Regions from separate parts of the Pseudomonas sp. AC229 genome, predicted to be linked through region 3. Evidence: predicted binding sites of a transcription regulator. Region 3 holds the regulator's gene; each other region holds the start of a gene.
The links. The regulator FliA, encoded in region 3, starts transcription of late flagellar genes. The targets are predictions, from matches to a motif close to CTAAAGTTTNNNNNNNNNNNGCCGNTAA.

Region 1 (3,921 bases), on a different contig from region 3:
CGCCGCACAATTTACAGAGGCGCGACAGCTAATGACGATGAAGCGACGGATTCTTTCGTCTAAACGACGGGAAGCGCACAACCTGCAATCAGGACGTGGCAGCGGGTTTTATTGGCGCGGTCGCGGGAGTGGTGGGCGCTGGCGGCATTGGTTCGCGGGACAAATGCACGGTTACCCGGCGATTTTTCGCACGGTTAGCGGCATTAGTGTTGGGCACCAACGGGTAACGCTCGCCGTGGAAGCGAACGATAAATTGGCTTTCAGGGATGCCATTGGCCTTGAAATATTCCTGCACGGCCAACGCGCGACGGCGGGACATGTCCAGATTGGTGAGGCGGTTGCCGCCATTGTCCGAATGGCCGTCCAGCTCGATATGGTTAACGCTCGGATCAGCCTTGAGGTACTGCAGGATGATTTCCAGCTTGGCGCGAGAAAGTTCATCCAGGTCGGCGCCGCCACCCGGAAAGGCCACTTGCACTTGTTTGATCTGGTCGAAATTGACTGGCAGCAGCTTGGTCGTGCAGTCCAGGTAATCGTGGTAGGCCTTGTTGAACTTGACCGGCAGCAGGCGAACTTCAACGCCCTCGCCGCCGTCCGGCATGCGGTGGCGCACTACGGGACTGCGACCTTCCAGTAACCCGGTGAGCATGCGCGCGCCTTGCTGCTGGCTGCTGTTAAAAGGCATGGCGCCGTTGTCGACCGTGACCCGGCCCAAATTGATGTCGCCTCGCCCTGGTTGCCACGGTGCTGCGGCAGCAACCAGGGTGGCGGAACCTGCACCCAGCCAGCGTTCGCGGGCTTGCAGACGGAAAGTGACCTGTTCACCGGCACGGCGTACGAATTGGCCTTGGCCGAAATCGGTGATGTCCTGCGACAAGCGGCACTCGAACTGATCGCCGTCGACCTTCCATTCGACCTTTTCCAGGCGCGTTTGAAAGGTGATCGCCATGGCCGGCAGGCTGGCGAATAAGCTGAACAAGGCGAGATAGCGCTGGCGCACGGTAGGCTCCATGAAGAATTACGGCGTTCTGAGTGGGGTATCGGTTGGCGTTGGGAAAACTTGATAGCGGGTGCCGCTACCAGGCTTTTCCGGTAGCATTCGCAGCAGTTTTTACCGCACAAATTTCGCTGATCTGGTATCGCCCCCCATGACTGACCGCCTCACCCTGCTGCGTCCGGACGACTGGCATATTCACCTGCGCGACGGCGCGGTGCTGCCTCATACGGTCGCCGACGTCGCGCGCACCTTCGGTCGCGCCATCATCATGCCGAACCTGGTGCCGCCGGTGCGCAACGCCGCTGAAGCCGACGGCTATCGCCAGCGCATTCTTGCCGCCCGCCCGGCCGGCAGCCATTTTGAACCGCTGATGGTGTTGTACCTCACCGACCTCACTAGCCCGGACGATGTTCGCAGCGCCAAGGCATCCGGTTTCGTACACGCCGCCAAGCTGTATCCGGCCGGCGCCACGACCAATTCCGATTCAGGCGTAACCAGCGTCGACAAGATTTTTCATGTGTTGGAAGCCATGGCCGAAGTGGGCTTGCCACTGCTGGTTCACGGTGAAGTGACGCGCGGCGAGATCGACGTGTTCGACCGCGAGAAGGTGTTTATCGATGAGCACCTGACCCGCGTAGTGGAGCGTTTTCCGACGCTCAAAGTGGTGTTCGAACACATCACCACTGGCGATGCGGTGCAGTTCGTCAACAGCGCCCCAGCCAACGTCGGCGCAACGATCACGGCCCACCACCTGCTGTACAACCGCAACCATATGCTGGTTGGCGGCATCCGCCCGCACTTCTATTGCCTGCCAATTCTCAAGCGCAACGTGCACCAGGAAGCCCTGCTGGACGCGGCCACCAGCGGCAGCGCCAAATTCTTCCTCGGCACCGACTCGGCGCCCCACGCTCAGCACGCCAAAGAAGCGGCTTGCGGTTGCGCCGGCTGCTACACGGCCTACGCGGCGATTGAGCTGTACGCCGAAGCATTCGAGCAACGTAACGCGCTGGACAAGCTGGAAGGCTTTGCCAGCCAGCACGGCCCGGACTTCTACGGTCTGCCGCGCAATACCGACACCATTACCTTGGTCCGTGAAGAATGGACTGCCCCGACCAGCCTGCCGCTTGGCGAGCACAGTGTCGTCCCGCTGCGCGCCGGTGAAAAACTGCGCTGGCGCTTGCTGGAGCAAACCGCGTGAGTGAAGACAACTACGACGACGAACCGGAAGGCGGCAGCAGTAATTCGCGCCATCCAATGGCCGCGCGCTTTCGCGGCTATTTGCCGGTGGTGGTCGATGTGGAGACTGGCGGTTTCAACTCTGCCACCGACGCGCTGTTGGAAATTGCAGCCGTCACCGTGGGCATGGACGAAAAGGGTTTTCTGTTTCCGGAGCACACCTATTTCTTCCGTATCGAGCCGTTTGAAGGCGCCAACATCGAGGCCGCCGCGCTGGAGTTCACCGGCATCAAGCTCGACCACCCACTGCGCATGGCAGTTAGCGAAGAGTCGGCATTGACCGATATTTTCCGTGGCATCCGCAAAGCGCTGAAAGCCAACGGCTGCAAACGCGCCATTCTGGTGGGCCACAACAGCAGTTTTGACTTGGGCTTTCTCAATGCGGCCGTCGCGCGTAATGACCTGAAGCGCAATCCATTTCACCCGTTCTCCAGCTTCGACACCGCCACCCTCGCCGGCCTTGCTTACGGGCAGACGGTGCTGGCTCGGGCGTGTCAGGCGGCTGGCATGGATTTCGACGGTCGCGAGGCGCACTCGGCGCGTTACGACACTGAGAAAACCGCCGAGCTGTTCTGCGGCATTGTGAACCGCTGGAAGGAAATGGGCGGCTGGCAGGATTTCGACGACTGATCGCTGCCCTGCTCCGCTTCAAAAAAACCGGCCTCTGCGCCGGTTTTTTTATGCGCGCAAATTATGTGTGGGACCGTTCATCGGCCCGAGGGAATATCAATGAGAAACGCCCGGTCTAGTTTTGACAAGCATTCTCATTAACATTAATATCCTCCGCATCAAGTCACTTTGAGTCCGGGCCTTATATGTACGTATGCCTCTGCATGGGTGTCACCGACGGTCAGATCCGCGATGCAATCTACGAAGGTTGCTGCAGCTACCGCGACGTTCGTGAGTCGCTGGAAGTCGCCAGCCAATGCGGCAAATGCGCGACGCTGGCCAAGAAAGTGGTACGTGAAGCGCTGACAGAAGTACAAAGCAGCCAAGCTGCGCTCGGTTATCCAGCACAATTTTCTGCGGCTTAAAGTAGTCAAATTCCGAAAACCGGACCGAGTGTCCGGTTTTTTTATGCCTGAAATTCAAGTAGTTAGCGCCAAGACGCAGAATCTAAACATTCGTATTCGGGTTTATTTTCCGTTTAAATTCAATTACTTACATTTGACAGCGTAATGATGCAGGGGCAGACTCTCACGCTATCACCCCTTTGCACGGCAGGCCGCAGACATGAAAGGCGACAAGAAAGTCATCCAGCACCTCAACAAAATCCTCGGCAACGAGCTGGTCGCCATCAACCAATACTTCCTGCATGCGCGCATGTACGAAGACTGGGGCCTGAAGAAACTGGGCGAGCACGAATACCACGAGTCCATCGACGAGATGAAACACGCGGACAAGCTGATCAAGCGCATCTTGTTCCTGGAAGGCCTGCCGAACCTGCAAGACCTCGGCAAGATTCTGATCGGCGAGAACACCAAAGAGATGCTCGAGTGCGACCTGAAAATCGAACACAAAGCGCACATCGACCTTAAGGAAGCCATCGCTTACTGCGAGAGCATTGGCGACTACGCCAGCCGCGAACTGCTCGAAGACATCCTCTGCTCCGAGGAAGAGCACATCGACTGGCTGGAAACCCAACTCAGCCTGATCGACAAAGTAGGCCTGCAGAACTACCTGCAATC
Region 2 (3,921 bases), on a different contig from region 3:
CTGATCGCGGTGCACAACCTCAACGGCAACACCAGCCGCAAGAACACCCGTACCGGCTCGGTGTACATCGTAAAACCGAAAATGCACGGCCCTGAAGAAGTCGCCTTTACCAGCGAAATCTTCAGCCGCGTCGAAGACGTTCTGGGCTTGCCACGCAACACCCTGAAAGTCGGCATCATGGACGAAGAGCGCCGCACCACCGTCAACCTCAAGGCGTGCATCAAAGCCGCCAGCGAGCGCGTGGTGTTCATCAACACCGGCTTCCTCGACCGCACCGGTGACGAAATCCACACCTCCATGGAAGCCGGCCCGGTTGTGCGCAAGGCCGCCATGAAAGCCGAGAAGTGGATTGCCGCCTACGAGAACTGGAACGTCGATATCGGCCTGGCCACCGGCCTGCAAGGTCGCGCCCAGATCGGTAAAGGCATGTGGGCCATGCCCGACCTGATGGCCGGCATGCTTGAGCAGAAAATCGCTCACCCGCTGGCCGGCGCCAACACCGCCTGGGTGCCGTCGCCGACCGCCGCCGCCTTGCACGCACTGCACTACCACAAGGTTGACGTGTTCGCCCGTCAGGCCGAACTGGCCAAGCGTGAGCGTGCCTCGATTGACGACATCCTGACCATCCCGCTGGCGGCTAACACCAACTGGTCTGCAGACGAAATCCAGAACGAACTGGACAACAACTCGCAGGGCATTCTGGGTTACGTAGTGCGCTGGATCGACCAAGGCGTCGGCTGCTCGAAAGTGCCGGACATCAACGACGTTGGCCTGATGGAAGACCGCGCCACCCTGCGTATTTCCAGCCAACTGCTCGCCAACTGGCTGCGTCATGGCATCGCTAGCGAAGAGCAGATTGTGGCCAGCCTCAAGCGCATGGCACCGGTAGTCGACCGTCAGAACGCCAACGACCCGCTGTACCGTCCGCTGGCTCCGAACTTCGATGACAACATCGCCTTCCAGGCTGCCCTGGAGTTGGTGATCGAAGGCGCCAAGCAACCGAACGGCTACACCGAGCCGGTTCTGCACCGTCGTCGTCGTGAATTCAAAGCCAAAAACGGCCTGTAATTCACACGACAGCGGCACAAAAAAACGCCCTTAGGGGCGTTTTTTTATGGGTGTTCCTCGGCGATAGCTGCCTGATGGCACCTGGCCCTGCACTGATCCCGGAAAAGCCCTACAGACAACCGGACCAGCGGGCATACGGAAAACTTAAGCCGCCCTGTTAAATGCCGATAAAACTGTACCGCGACCTATACAATGGTCAGCTCGTGACCAATAAAAGATAATTAGTTTCATTTGGAAACTTTTCCTCTGCCGCAGTCTGGAAACATGTCCATGTTCAAAAATATGTCGCTGACGTTGAAGCTTTCCCTGCCGCCCGCCGTGGCGCTTATCGGCCTGCTGCTCTTCGTGGTCTACACCGGCATTCAATTGAGCAATAACGACACCCGGCTCGTCGCGCTGGAAAAACAGAGCTACCCGACATTGGAGAACGCCGACGCGGTGATCTTCCAGTTTTCCCGTATCCCCGGCCTGCTCAACAGCGCCGTTGCCGCCGGAGAAATGGAAACGCTCAACGACGCTCGCAAAGTGATCGACGAGATCAACGTCAAGCAGCAAGCCCTGCAGACGTTGGTGAACGATCAGCCGCAACGACGCGATGAGTTGCGCGCCTGGACCACCGCGGTAAAAAGCTATGCCGACAACGCCTTCTCGGCGACTGAACAACTGCTCAAGGGCACAGCCTTTGAAGACCTGCGCGCCAACCTCGACCGCATGGCCAACGACCTGCAACTGGCGCAGAAAGCCGGCGAGCAGTTTCGCGCCCACGCCTATGACGATTTCCAGACCAGCTTGGCGCAGACGCGCACCGACAATGCCACCACCACTCGCGTCGGTTACGGCCTGAGCATCGCGCTCATTTTGCTGGTCAGCATCGGCTCGGTAATGGTCATTCGCAGCGTCATGAGCAACATCCATGGCGTGATTGACTCGTTGAAAGCCATTGCCAGCGGCGACGGCGATCTCACCCGCCGCGTGACGGTGGAAACGAACGACGAAATCGGCGTGATGATCAAACTGTTCAACGGTTTCCTCGACAAGCTGCAAGGCACCATCCGCCAGATCGTCAATGCCGCCAGTCCACTGGGCGATATGTCCAAGGAGCTGTACCGGCTAACCCAGGGCGCCGAAGAAAACGCCCGCTCGCAGCAGGGTCACACCGACTCCATCAGCCGCGACATTGCCACCATGACCGGCAGCATTCAGGAAGTGGCGCAGCGTTCGCAACAGGCCTCCCACGAGGCGGGCGCGGCGTCGAAACAAGCCGAAAGCGCGCGCCAGAACATCGGCAGCCTGTCCTCCAGCATCAGCGACCTGGGCAGTAGCGTCATGGGCTCGGTTCAGGCCATGGAGCAATTGGAAGAAGAAACCCAGCAGGTGGGCTCGGTGCTCACGGTCATTCGCAGCATTGCCGAGCAAACCAACCTATTGGCCCTGAACGCCGCTATTGAAGCCGCGCGGGCGGGCGAGCAGGGTCGCGGCTTTGCCGTAGTGGCGGACGAAGTGCGCAACCTGGCGCAGAAGACCGCAGCCAGCACGGCTGAAATCCAGAACATCATTCAGCGCCTGCAAAACAGTGCCAATGGCGTGCTGAACGTAATGACGCAGAACGGCCAGAAAGCCCAGGCCAGTATCGAACGGTCGGTGGCCGCCACCGAAACCCTGGACGCTATCGCCCAGGCTGTTCGCCAGATTGACGAGTTGAATGCCGGCATCGCCCAGTTCACCCAGGAGCAGATCGGCCTTTCCAACTCCATTCAAAAAGACACAGAAGTGTTGCAGAGGGATACGCAAGCAACCACACACGGGGCCGATGCGACCGCACGCCTTGGCGAGCAGTTGGTCAGCACCGGGGACCATTTGCGCGCCGCTACGGCCCAATTCCGCGTTTAACACGAGAGCACCAGAATGACCCAACTTCGAGTATTCACCCTCGCAGCCTGCCTTGCGAGCACACCGGCGTTCGCCCTGGACCAAGGCGAATATCGCTTTAACGGTTTTGGCACCGCCGGCATTACCCACCTGGGTGGTGAAGACGATGGCCGCAGCTACGGCGTGAACGGCCAGACCAACGATTCCTGGCGCGGCGACCAACTGTCCAAGCTCGGCGGCCAGTTCCAATACGGCCTCACCGACACCGTCGGCGTCACCGTGCAGGCAACGCTCAAGCCCGAGCAAGACAACTGGAAAGCCAACCTGGAATGGGCCTATTTGTCGTGGCAAGCCACCGACGGCCTGATGCTGCGTGCCGGTCGTCTGCGCAGCCCGGTGTACATGTACTCGGAAACCCTCGATGTCGGCTTCACCTACCCCTGGCTGCGTCTGCCAGACGAGGTGTACAGCCAGGTTCAGGTCAGCAACTACGAAGGTGCGGATGCCGTTTACACCCTGCCGCTTTCCTTTGGTTCGGTAAGCTTCCAAGTTGCCGGTGGCCAGGCGGTCAACCGCAACATTTTCGCCGCCGATGACCTCTACGACATCGACTACAAGAAAATTTTCGCCGCCAACGTCAGCCTCGCCACGAACGACTTCGGCACCGTGCGCATCGGCTACACCGAAGCCGATATCGACGCCGACATCACCGGCCGCGTTACCACGCCGTTCCGCACGCGTATCACCATCCCGCTTAACCAGCTGGACCAGCAGAAAGGCAAATTCACCTCTGTGGGCTACCAGTACGACGACGGCACCTGGATTACCGCCAACGAGTGGACCAGCCGCATCATCGAAGCCGATGACGCCGGCAGCACCGACGCGTTCTACCTGATGGGCGGCCGCCGTTTCGGCGACTTCCTGGCCCACGTCACTTACGCCCAGTTGGACGAAGACGAGGGTCGCCAGACTTCCTGGACCTAC
Region 3 (3,921 bases):
AAGATTTTTTCGATCTTCTCTTTCAGCACTTGAGCTGTGAACGGCTTCACTACGTAGCCATTCACCCCGGCCTGCGCCGCTTCGATAATCTGATCGCGCTTGGCTTCGGCAGTCACCATCAGCACCGGCAGGTGCTTGAGACGGTCATCGGCGCGAACCGCACGCAACAGGTCGATACCGGTCATTCCCGGCATGTTCCAGTCAGTGACGAGAAAGTCGAAGCTGCCGCTTTGCAGCATGGGTAAAGCGGTGGTTCCGTCATCAGCCTCAGCGGTGTTGGTGAATCCCAAGTCACGCAAGAGGTTCTTGATGATCCGTCGCATCGTTGAGAAGTCGTCAACGATGAGGATTTTCATGTTTTTGTCCAAGTCGACCTCCGTACAGTCCTAAACGCACCCAGCACCTGGATGCGCGTTGAATCGAGAAACTGGCAGTGCCGCTCAGCTAGCGCGCCACTCGCTCAAGCGTGCACGCAAACGAGCGGCACACTGGCTATGCAACTGGCTGACCCGCGATTCGCTGACCCCCAGCACTTCGCCAATTTCCTTGAGATTCAGTTCTTCGTCGTAATACAGCGACAACACCAACTGTTCACGTTCAGGCAGTCCAGAGATGGCCGCCGCCAATGCCGATTGGAAGCGTTCATCTTCCAGATCGCGCGAAGGCTCGAAGTGGGTAATGCCAGCGTCTTCACGCAGACCTGTGTGCTCGCCGTCCTGAAGAAGGTCGTCGAAACTGAACAAGCGGCTGCCCAAAGTGTCGCCAAGAATGCCGTAGTAATCCTCGAGACTCAATTGGAGTTCGGCCGCAACTTCTTGATCTTTAGCGTCTCTACCCGTTCGGGCTTCAATTTTTCGGATTGCGTCACTGACCATGCGACTGTTGCGGTGCACCGAACGCGGTGCCCAATCGCCCTTGCGCACTTCATCCAGCATAGATCCACGTATGCGAATGCCGGCGAAAGTTTCAAAACTGGCGCCTTTGCTGGAGTCGTATTTCTTTGACGCTTCAAGCAGACCGATCATGCCGGCCTGGATCAGATCTTCCACCTGCACACTTGCCGGCAGACGTGCCAGCAAGTGGTACGCGATGCGTTTGACCAGAGGCGCGTAACGCTCGATCAACTGGTGCTGGGAGTCCTGCGCCTGTGCCTTGCTATACATACGGAGCCCATTGCCTGATGTCATACGGCCGTATCAGCAAGCGGTTGCTGGACCAGACGCTCCACGAAGAACTCCAGGTGCCCGCGCGGATTGGCTGGTAACGGCCAGGTGTCGACCTTCTGCGCGATGGCCTTGAATGCCAGCGCGCACTTGGAGCGAGGGAAGGCCTCATAAACTGCGCGTTGCTTCTGTACCGCCTTGCGTACCGACTCGTCGTAAGGCACAGCGCCGACGTATTGCAAGGCGACGTCGAGGAAACGATCAGTCACTTTGGTCAGCTTAGCAAAGAGGTTGCGACCTTCCTGTGGGCTGTGCGCCATATTGGCCAGCACGCGGAAACGGCTCATGCCGTGGTCGCGGTTCAGCAGTTTGATCAGGGCGTAGGCGTCGGTGATCGAGGTGGGCTCATCGCACACCACCACAACCACTTCCTGGGCCGCGCGCACAAAGCTCACCACCGCATCGCCGATACCGGCGGCGGTGTCGATCACCAATACATCGAGGTTGTCACTGATGTCGCTGAACGCCTGAATCAGGCCAGCGTGTTGCATGGGCGTGAGCTGCACCATGCTTTGCGTGCCGGAGGCTGCCGGCACGATGCGGATGCCGCCCGGCCCTTGCAGCAGCACGTCGCGCAGTTCGCATTCGCCACTGATGACGTCGGCCAGGGTGCGCTTGGCCGACAGGCCCAACAGCACGTCGACGTTGGCCAAGCCGAGGTCGGCGTCCATTAGCATCACACGCCGACCGAGGTCAGCCAGGGCCAGGGAAAGATTGACCGATACATTGGTCTTGCCGACGCCACCCTTGCCGCCAGTCACCGCGATCACCTGTACGGGATGCATACCCATGTTATCTACACACCTTGTCTAGCTCGACTGAGGCCACTTGGCTGATTACGTTCAGGCCCGGCACCGGGCCCACCTGAACGACTAAATTTCGTTACTGCTTTGCTCTACAGCGAATCAGCCTGCGCGACGCGCCGGGTTCTGGTACAGCCCGGCGAACATGTCGGCCATGGCGTCTTCACTGGGCTCCTGAGGCGCCTGCAAACTCACGGCGCGACTCACCAACTGATGACTGCGTGGAACGTGCAGATCATCTGGAATGCGCGGACCGTCTGCCAGATAGGCTACCGGTAGATGCTGGCTTATAGCCAGACTTAAAACCTCGCCCAAACTGGTCGCTTCATCGGCCTTGGTAAGAATACAGCCACTCAGACCGCAACGCTTATAGCTATGGTAGGCCGCCTTGAGCACTTGGCTCTGGCTGGTAGCGGCCAGAACCAGATAATTTTTCGATTTGACCCCACGACCCGCCAAGGTTTCCAACTGCATGTGCAGCGCCGGATCATTGCCCGGCAAGCCAGCGGTATCGATCAGCACCACACGTTTGCGCGCCAATGGTTCCAGCGCTTGGGTCAACGAGGTGCCGGGGTCCACCTGGGTCACTGACACATTAAGAATGCGGCCCAAGGTTTTCAGTTGTTCCTGAGCACCGATGCGGTAACTGTCCATGCTCACCAGCGCCACGTGTTGCGCGCCGTATTTCAAAACATAACGCGCCGCCATTTTTGCCAGTGTAGTGGTTTTACCCATACCAGCCGGGCCAACCAGCGCGATCACACCGCCCTCTTCCAGCGGCTCGACTTTTGGCGTTTTGATGGCGTGGGCCAGGTGGGCGAGAATCATGCGCCAGGCCTGACGTTGCTCGGACACTGCAGACACCCGCTCCAGCAGCACGCGCGACAACTCTGCCGGCAAGCCCATGCGTTGCAGACGACGCCACAGCGCAGCCTGTTGCGGACGGCGACTTTGCATCTGACCCCAGGCCATCGAGCCCAGTTGCACTTCGATCAACTCGCGCAGGCCGTTCAATTCGAAACGCATGGCATCAAGGCTGCGTTGGTCGGTTGCCACCGCCTTCGCAGGTTCCGGCGCAGGCGCGGCAGCTGGTTTCGGACGCTCAGGGCGCACGAACGAAGCCGGCAGTTCTGGCGCCACGATGGATTCATTGGCGAACAACTGACCGTCTTTCATCTTTTCGCCGGCCACGCGGGTGGCCAGATCGGCTTGCGCCGACACCAGCATCGACTGCGTGCGACGCAGCTCGTTCTCAAGCTCAGGGTTCGGCTGGCGTGCAGGAATCACCGGCGCCTGGTAGTCCAGGGCAGCGGTCAATTCCACGCCTCCGGCGACACGGCGCGTGCCGATGATGGACGCATCGGCGCCCAGCTCATCGCGAACCAACTTCATGACTTGACGCATATCGGCGGCGAAAAAGCGTTTAACTTGCATGACCTAAGCCTCAGTTCAGTTCTGACCCACCGTGGCAACGATGGTGACCTGCTTGTTGTCTGGGATTTCCTGGTACGCCAACACGTGCATGGTCGGTACTGCCAACCGTGCGAACCGCGAGAGCATCGCCCGAACCGGACCGGCTACCAGCAGAATCGCTGGCTTGCCGAGCATTTCCTGGCGTTGCGCGGCGTCCACCAGGGAACGCTGCAGCTTCTCGGCCATGCTCGGCTCCAGGAGAATGCCATCCTCGGAGCCTTGACCGGCCTTCTGTAGGCTATTGAGCAATATCTGTTCCAACCTGGGTTCCAAGGTGATCACAGGCAGCTCCGGCTCTAGTCCCACAATGCCTTGCACGATTGAGCGCGACAGCGCGACGCGCACCGCTGCCACCATGGCGGCGGGATCTTGACTCTTCACGTTGCTGATCGCTTCGGCGATGGAGCGGATATCCCGCACCG
Region 4 (3,921 bases), on a different contig from region 3:
AGCAATTTTGCTGCTGCTGGCCAGTTTCGACACTTCAATTTTATAGCTACCGGCGATGGCACTGGCGCTGCCAGTAGCGCTAAGCGCGGTGGTGTTCGTGGACGTTGCCGATTTGGACAGGAAGCTGGTCGGGCTGTTGAGCAGCGACAGGGCGGTTTGGAACTCGCTCACTGCGCTCTTCAACGAACCGAGCGAGGTCAACTTGGTCGTTGTTTTGGATTCGAGCTTATCGATCTGGTTTTGCTTGGGCGCTTTCTCCGCCGCTACAGAAGCCTTCACGATGTCGTCAATATTTACGCCCGAACCAATGCCAGTTACACCAGCCATCTCGCACCTCCGTCAAAAAAACGTCCCGAATTCCCTATGGGAACGGGTATGGCGAGTTGTACTCAAGAACCGTACCAACTCACGCTTTAGCCTCGAACATGAGGCTGCGAATGTCCTCTAGGCGTTCAGCCAGCTTGAGCAATTCCTCGGAAGGAATCTGCCGCACCAACTTGCCTGAGTCCGTATCGATAACTTTGACAACAACTTCGCCGCTTGAGTCATCGACATTGAAATTCAAACCACGCTTAACCGTTTGCACGAAGGACTGAATGTCAGCAACTGCTGCATCAATACTTCCACTGTCGGCCTGAGCGTCGGAGCTGGTATCCGCACTTGCAGCGGACGCCGTCTGTTTTGCGGCCTGCTGAGCAGACCCTACCGGCACTTGCCCGTCACGAGCTTGTCTGGGCAGAGCGGCAATCGACGTGATATTGGAAACATCCATTTTAGACACCTCACAATGGCCAAATGGGAGGAAGGGTCATCCCCTTCCTCCCACCGATTTTGGCGTCTCTTTCTGCGTTATTGCAGCAGACTGAGAACCGACTGTGGCAGTTGGTTAGCTTGAGCCAGAATCGCGGTACCCGCTTGTTGCAGTACTTGGTTTTTCGACAGCTTTGCAGTTTCAGCAGCGAAGTCGGTGTCTTTGATCCGGCTACGAGCAGCGTCAGCGTTCTCAGAGATGTTCTGCAGGTTGCTGATGGTGTTGTCGAAGCGGTTCTGTACAGCACCGAGGTCCGCACGCTGAGCATCGATGTTTTGCAGTGCGTTGTCGATTACAGCGATTGCACGTTGAGCGCCGTCAGCGGTGGAGATATCCACATCTGAAACGGTGTTCAGGTCGGCAGCCTGGTCGCCAAACACTTCAGTCGAAGTACCGGTGAGGGCGTAGGAGTTCGGCGAGTTCAACTCGACGTACCCGATCGCTTTACCACCTGCGGCACGCACATCGGTTTCGGCGCTGAAAGTACCGTCAGAACCTTGTGCAGCCAGGTTGATGGTACCGGTCGACGAAGCAGAGTCAGCACCGAAGACAATGTTTTCACCAGTGGCCGAAGTAATGGTCACCTTGTCAGTTTTCGAATCGTAGTTCGCAGTTACGTTCAGCTTACCGGCGTTCGAGTTGATCTGATCAGCCAGACCTTTGGAGTCAGTCACACCGACGATGGCAACCGATTGGCTACCCACGCTCAGCGAGAAGCTGGCAGCGCCGGAAGTGATGTTCACGTCAGCCTGTACAACGTTACGAGCCGAAGCGCTCAGGCCCGAGATGGCGCCGTCGAACTTGCCAGCAATCGATTTAGCGCTGTCGCCGGAGGTTACGGCTACGTCTTTGGTTTGACCGCCACCAACAACGGTGATGGTGTTAGCCGAGAAGCCAGCGCCGCTTGCTGCGATGCTTGCAGACACAGTGCCACCAGCAGCCGAAGCGCCGGCGCTGTCAGTGCTTGCGCCGCCACCGATCTGGTACGAACCCAGCGAGGTAGCAGAAGCATTTTTCAGCGAAACGTCGATGGTTTCGTAAGCGTTGGAACCCACTTGGAAGCTAGTGGTACCGAACGAACCGTCGAGCAGTTTGCGACCACCGAAGGTGGTGGTGTCAGCAATACGGCTCAATTCAGCTTGTTGGGCCGATACTTCTTTTTGCAGAGCGGCACGGTCGGTGTCGCTGTTCGAGCCGTTGGCTGCCTGGATGGACAGGTCACGGATACGCTGCAGAATGTTGGTCGACTGTTGCAGCGCGCCTTCAGCGGTTTGCGACAGAGAGATACCATCGTTGGCGTTACGGGTCGCTACGTTCAGGCCGCTGATCTGGTTGGTCAGACGGTTAGAGATCTGCAGACCGGCAGCGTCGTCTTTGGCGCTGTTGATGCGGTTACCGGTGGACAGACGTTGCAGCGAGGTATTCAGCGAGTTGGACGAAGCGTTCAAGTTGCGCTGAGTGTTGAGCGATGCAATGTTCGTGTTAACTGTAAGTGCCATTTGGGCGTCTCCCGAGTACCTAGTATTTGCCTGAGCTTGCGACGTTCAGGGCCTGCAGCTCAGGCGCCCCTAGAATTCGCATTCGAAGTGTTTATCGGCGCTAGTTCTTGGAGCTTTAGCAAAATTTTCAAAAATTTTGCTGGCTGCTTGCTGAACCGGTGCAAACCGCTTCCACACTTTCTGTATCGGCACAGGCCGCAGAACTAAAGGGCTCGATCAAAATTTTTACACGTGGCCAAGCCATTTCTAGCGCCTCGCTTACCCACCCAGCCGTTTAAGTGACGCCAATTTTCAAACAAAACCGGCACTTACCAAGGCTGGCCGCCGCACTCACTGTTTTCTGACGCGCATAAAAAAGGGGCTATCACCGCTGTGAAGCCCCTTCCAAGCATTGACGATGAGTCTAGTCGGGCATCCAGGCTTTCGCCCAATTGCGCACATTCTCGCCTTCGAGCATCCAGTCGCGACGAATAATGGTCTGCAAGTCATCGCCCATTTTCGCCGTTGCATCCAAGTCAGCCAGGTGCATGCGAATGGCGTCCATCCAGTCTTTGTAGCGGTTTTTCACCCGCGTGACGGGCAGGTCGCCGCGATAGCACACGGCATCCGTGCAGATCACCGGGAAACCGAGGAAGCCATACTCCAGCAATCGCAGGTTGCTCTTGCAGTCGTTGAACTGGTTCTGCTCCAACGGCGCCAGGGCCAGGTCAAGGTTCAACGAGGCAAGAATCGTCGGGTACTTGTCGATGGTTACGCCTGGGTAGTACTCGGTCACGTAGGGCCGCAACTTATCCGGGCACAGGCCAAAGAACACCCATTCCACTTCATCCGCCAGATCCCGCACCACATCGGCAATCAATTCCAGATCGCCCGTGTGCCCTACCCCACCGGCCCAGCCGACTCGCGGCTTGCGCCCAACGCGGCGCTCGCTGTTCAAACCGTTCCACCAGTTGGTCGGCAGCCGGTTCAGCACCACGCGAATATCGTCATGCATGCCGGCAAGTGCCTCGGCCAGCGGTTGGGTCGACACCACGAAGCGGTCGACCAGCGTCAGCGCCTTGCGCAACGAGCGCAGCACGTCTTTGGGCATGTCGGCGCGGTGCACGCTTTTCAGCGGCAGGTTGGGCAGGTAGTCGTCCAGCTCGTAAACACGGAACGCGTTCGACAGCTGCTTGATCTCGGCCATCGACTCCAGCTGCGCATCGGTGACCTGGCGCTGGAAGATGATCACATCGCTCTGGAACCGCTCCAACTCCACCGGATGCAGCAGGGTTTCGCTGATGACCCCGTCCGCCACGCCTTCGCGCTGCATGGCGGTGAACGGCTGACGCACCCGGTAATGCCCGCAACCGCCACGATCGGCCGGGTGCACCAAAATGCGCGGCAGCGGCGCCCGCACAAAGGGTTGCCAGGTGGCGCCACGAATCGGATCCAGCTCGAAGCCTTTATTGGCCAGGGTCAGGTTCGGGTTGTAGGCCGGGTCGCGGGCCAGCAGCGGCAGCCACTTCTGGTACATCGCCGCCTGTTCGCTGCGGAAGCGCTTGAGCTTTTGTTCCTGCGCCAGGGTTTCAACGCCCGACTTCTGGCTGACGCTGCCCTCGTGCAACAGCA

Region 1: AC0IW7_RS15470 (flagellar protein MotY) is a predicted target of FliA. The motif match lies at 1,038-1,065, and genes of this name have one in related genera.
Region 2: AC0IW7_RS07390 (methyl-accepting chemotaxis protein) is a predicted target of FliA. The motif match lies at 1,212-1,239, and genes of this name have one in related genera.
Region 4: AC0IW7_RS20095 (flagellin) is a predicted target of FliA. The motif match lies at 2,402-2,429, and genes of this name have one in related genera.

The regions. Positions count from the first base shown of each region.
Region 1 covers NZ_CEEDHK010000010.1:168,525-172,445, forward strand. Annotated here, with positions in the region: gene AC0IW7_RS15470 (flagellar protein MotY) at 89-1,000, opposite strand; gene pyrC (dihydroorotase) at 1,149-2,195, shown strand; gene rnt (ribonuclease T) at 2,192-2,863, shown strand; gene AC0IW7_RS15485 (bacterioferritin-associated ferredoxin) at 3,049-3,267, shown strand; gene bfr (bacterioferritin) at 3,467-3,921, shown strand, end outside.
Region 2 covers NZ_CEEDHK010000004.1:192,102-196,022, forward strand. Annotated here, with positions in the region: gene AC0IW7_RS07385 (malate synthase G) at 1-1,068, shown strand, start outside; gene AC0IW7_RS07390 (methyl-accepting chemotaxis protein) at 1,339-2,958, shown strand; gene AC0IW7_RS07395 (hypothetical protein) at 2,974-3,921, shown strand, end outside.
Region 3 covers NZ_CEEDHK010000003.1:209,803-213,723, reverse strand. Annotated here, with positions in the region: gene AC0IW7_RS05860 (chemotaxis response regulator CheY) at 1-356, opposite strand, end outside; gene fliA (RNA polymerase sigma factor FliA) at 441-1,187, opposite strand; gene fleN (flagellar synthesis regulator FleN) at 1,184-2,014, opposite strand; gene flhF (flagellar biosynthesis protein FlhF) at 2,129-3,460, opposite strand; gene flhA (flagellar biosynthesis protein FlhA) at 3,476-3,921, opposite strand, start outside.
Region 4 covers NZ_CEEDHK010000015.1:73,419-77,339, reverse strand. Annotated here, with positions in the region: gene fliD (flagellar filament capping protein FliD) at 1-327, opposite strand, end outside; gene AC0IW7_RS20100 (flagellar protein FlaG) at 407-772, opposite strand; gene AC0IW7_RS20095 (flagellin) at 850-2,310, opposite strand; gene AC0IW7_RS20090 (glycosyltransferase) at 2,714-3,921, opposite strand, start outside.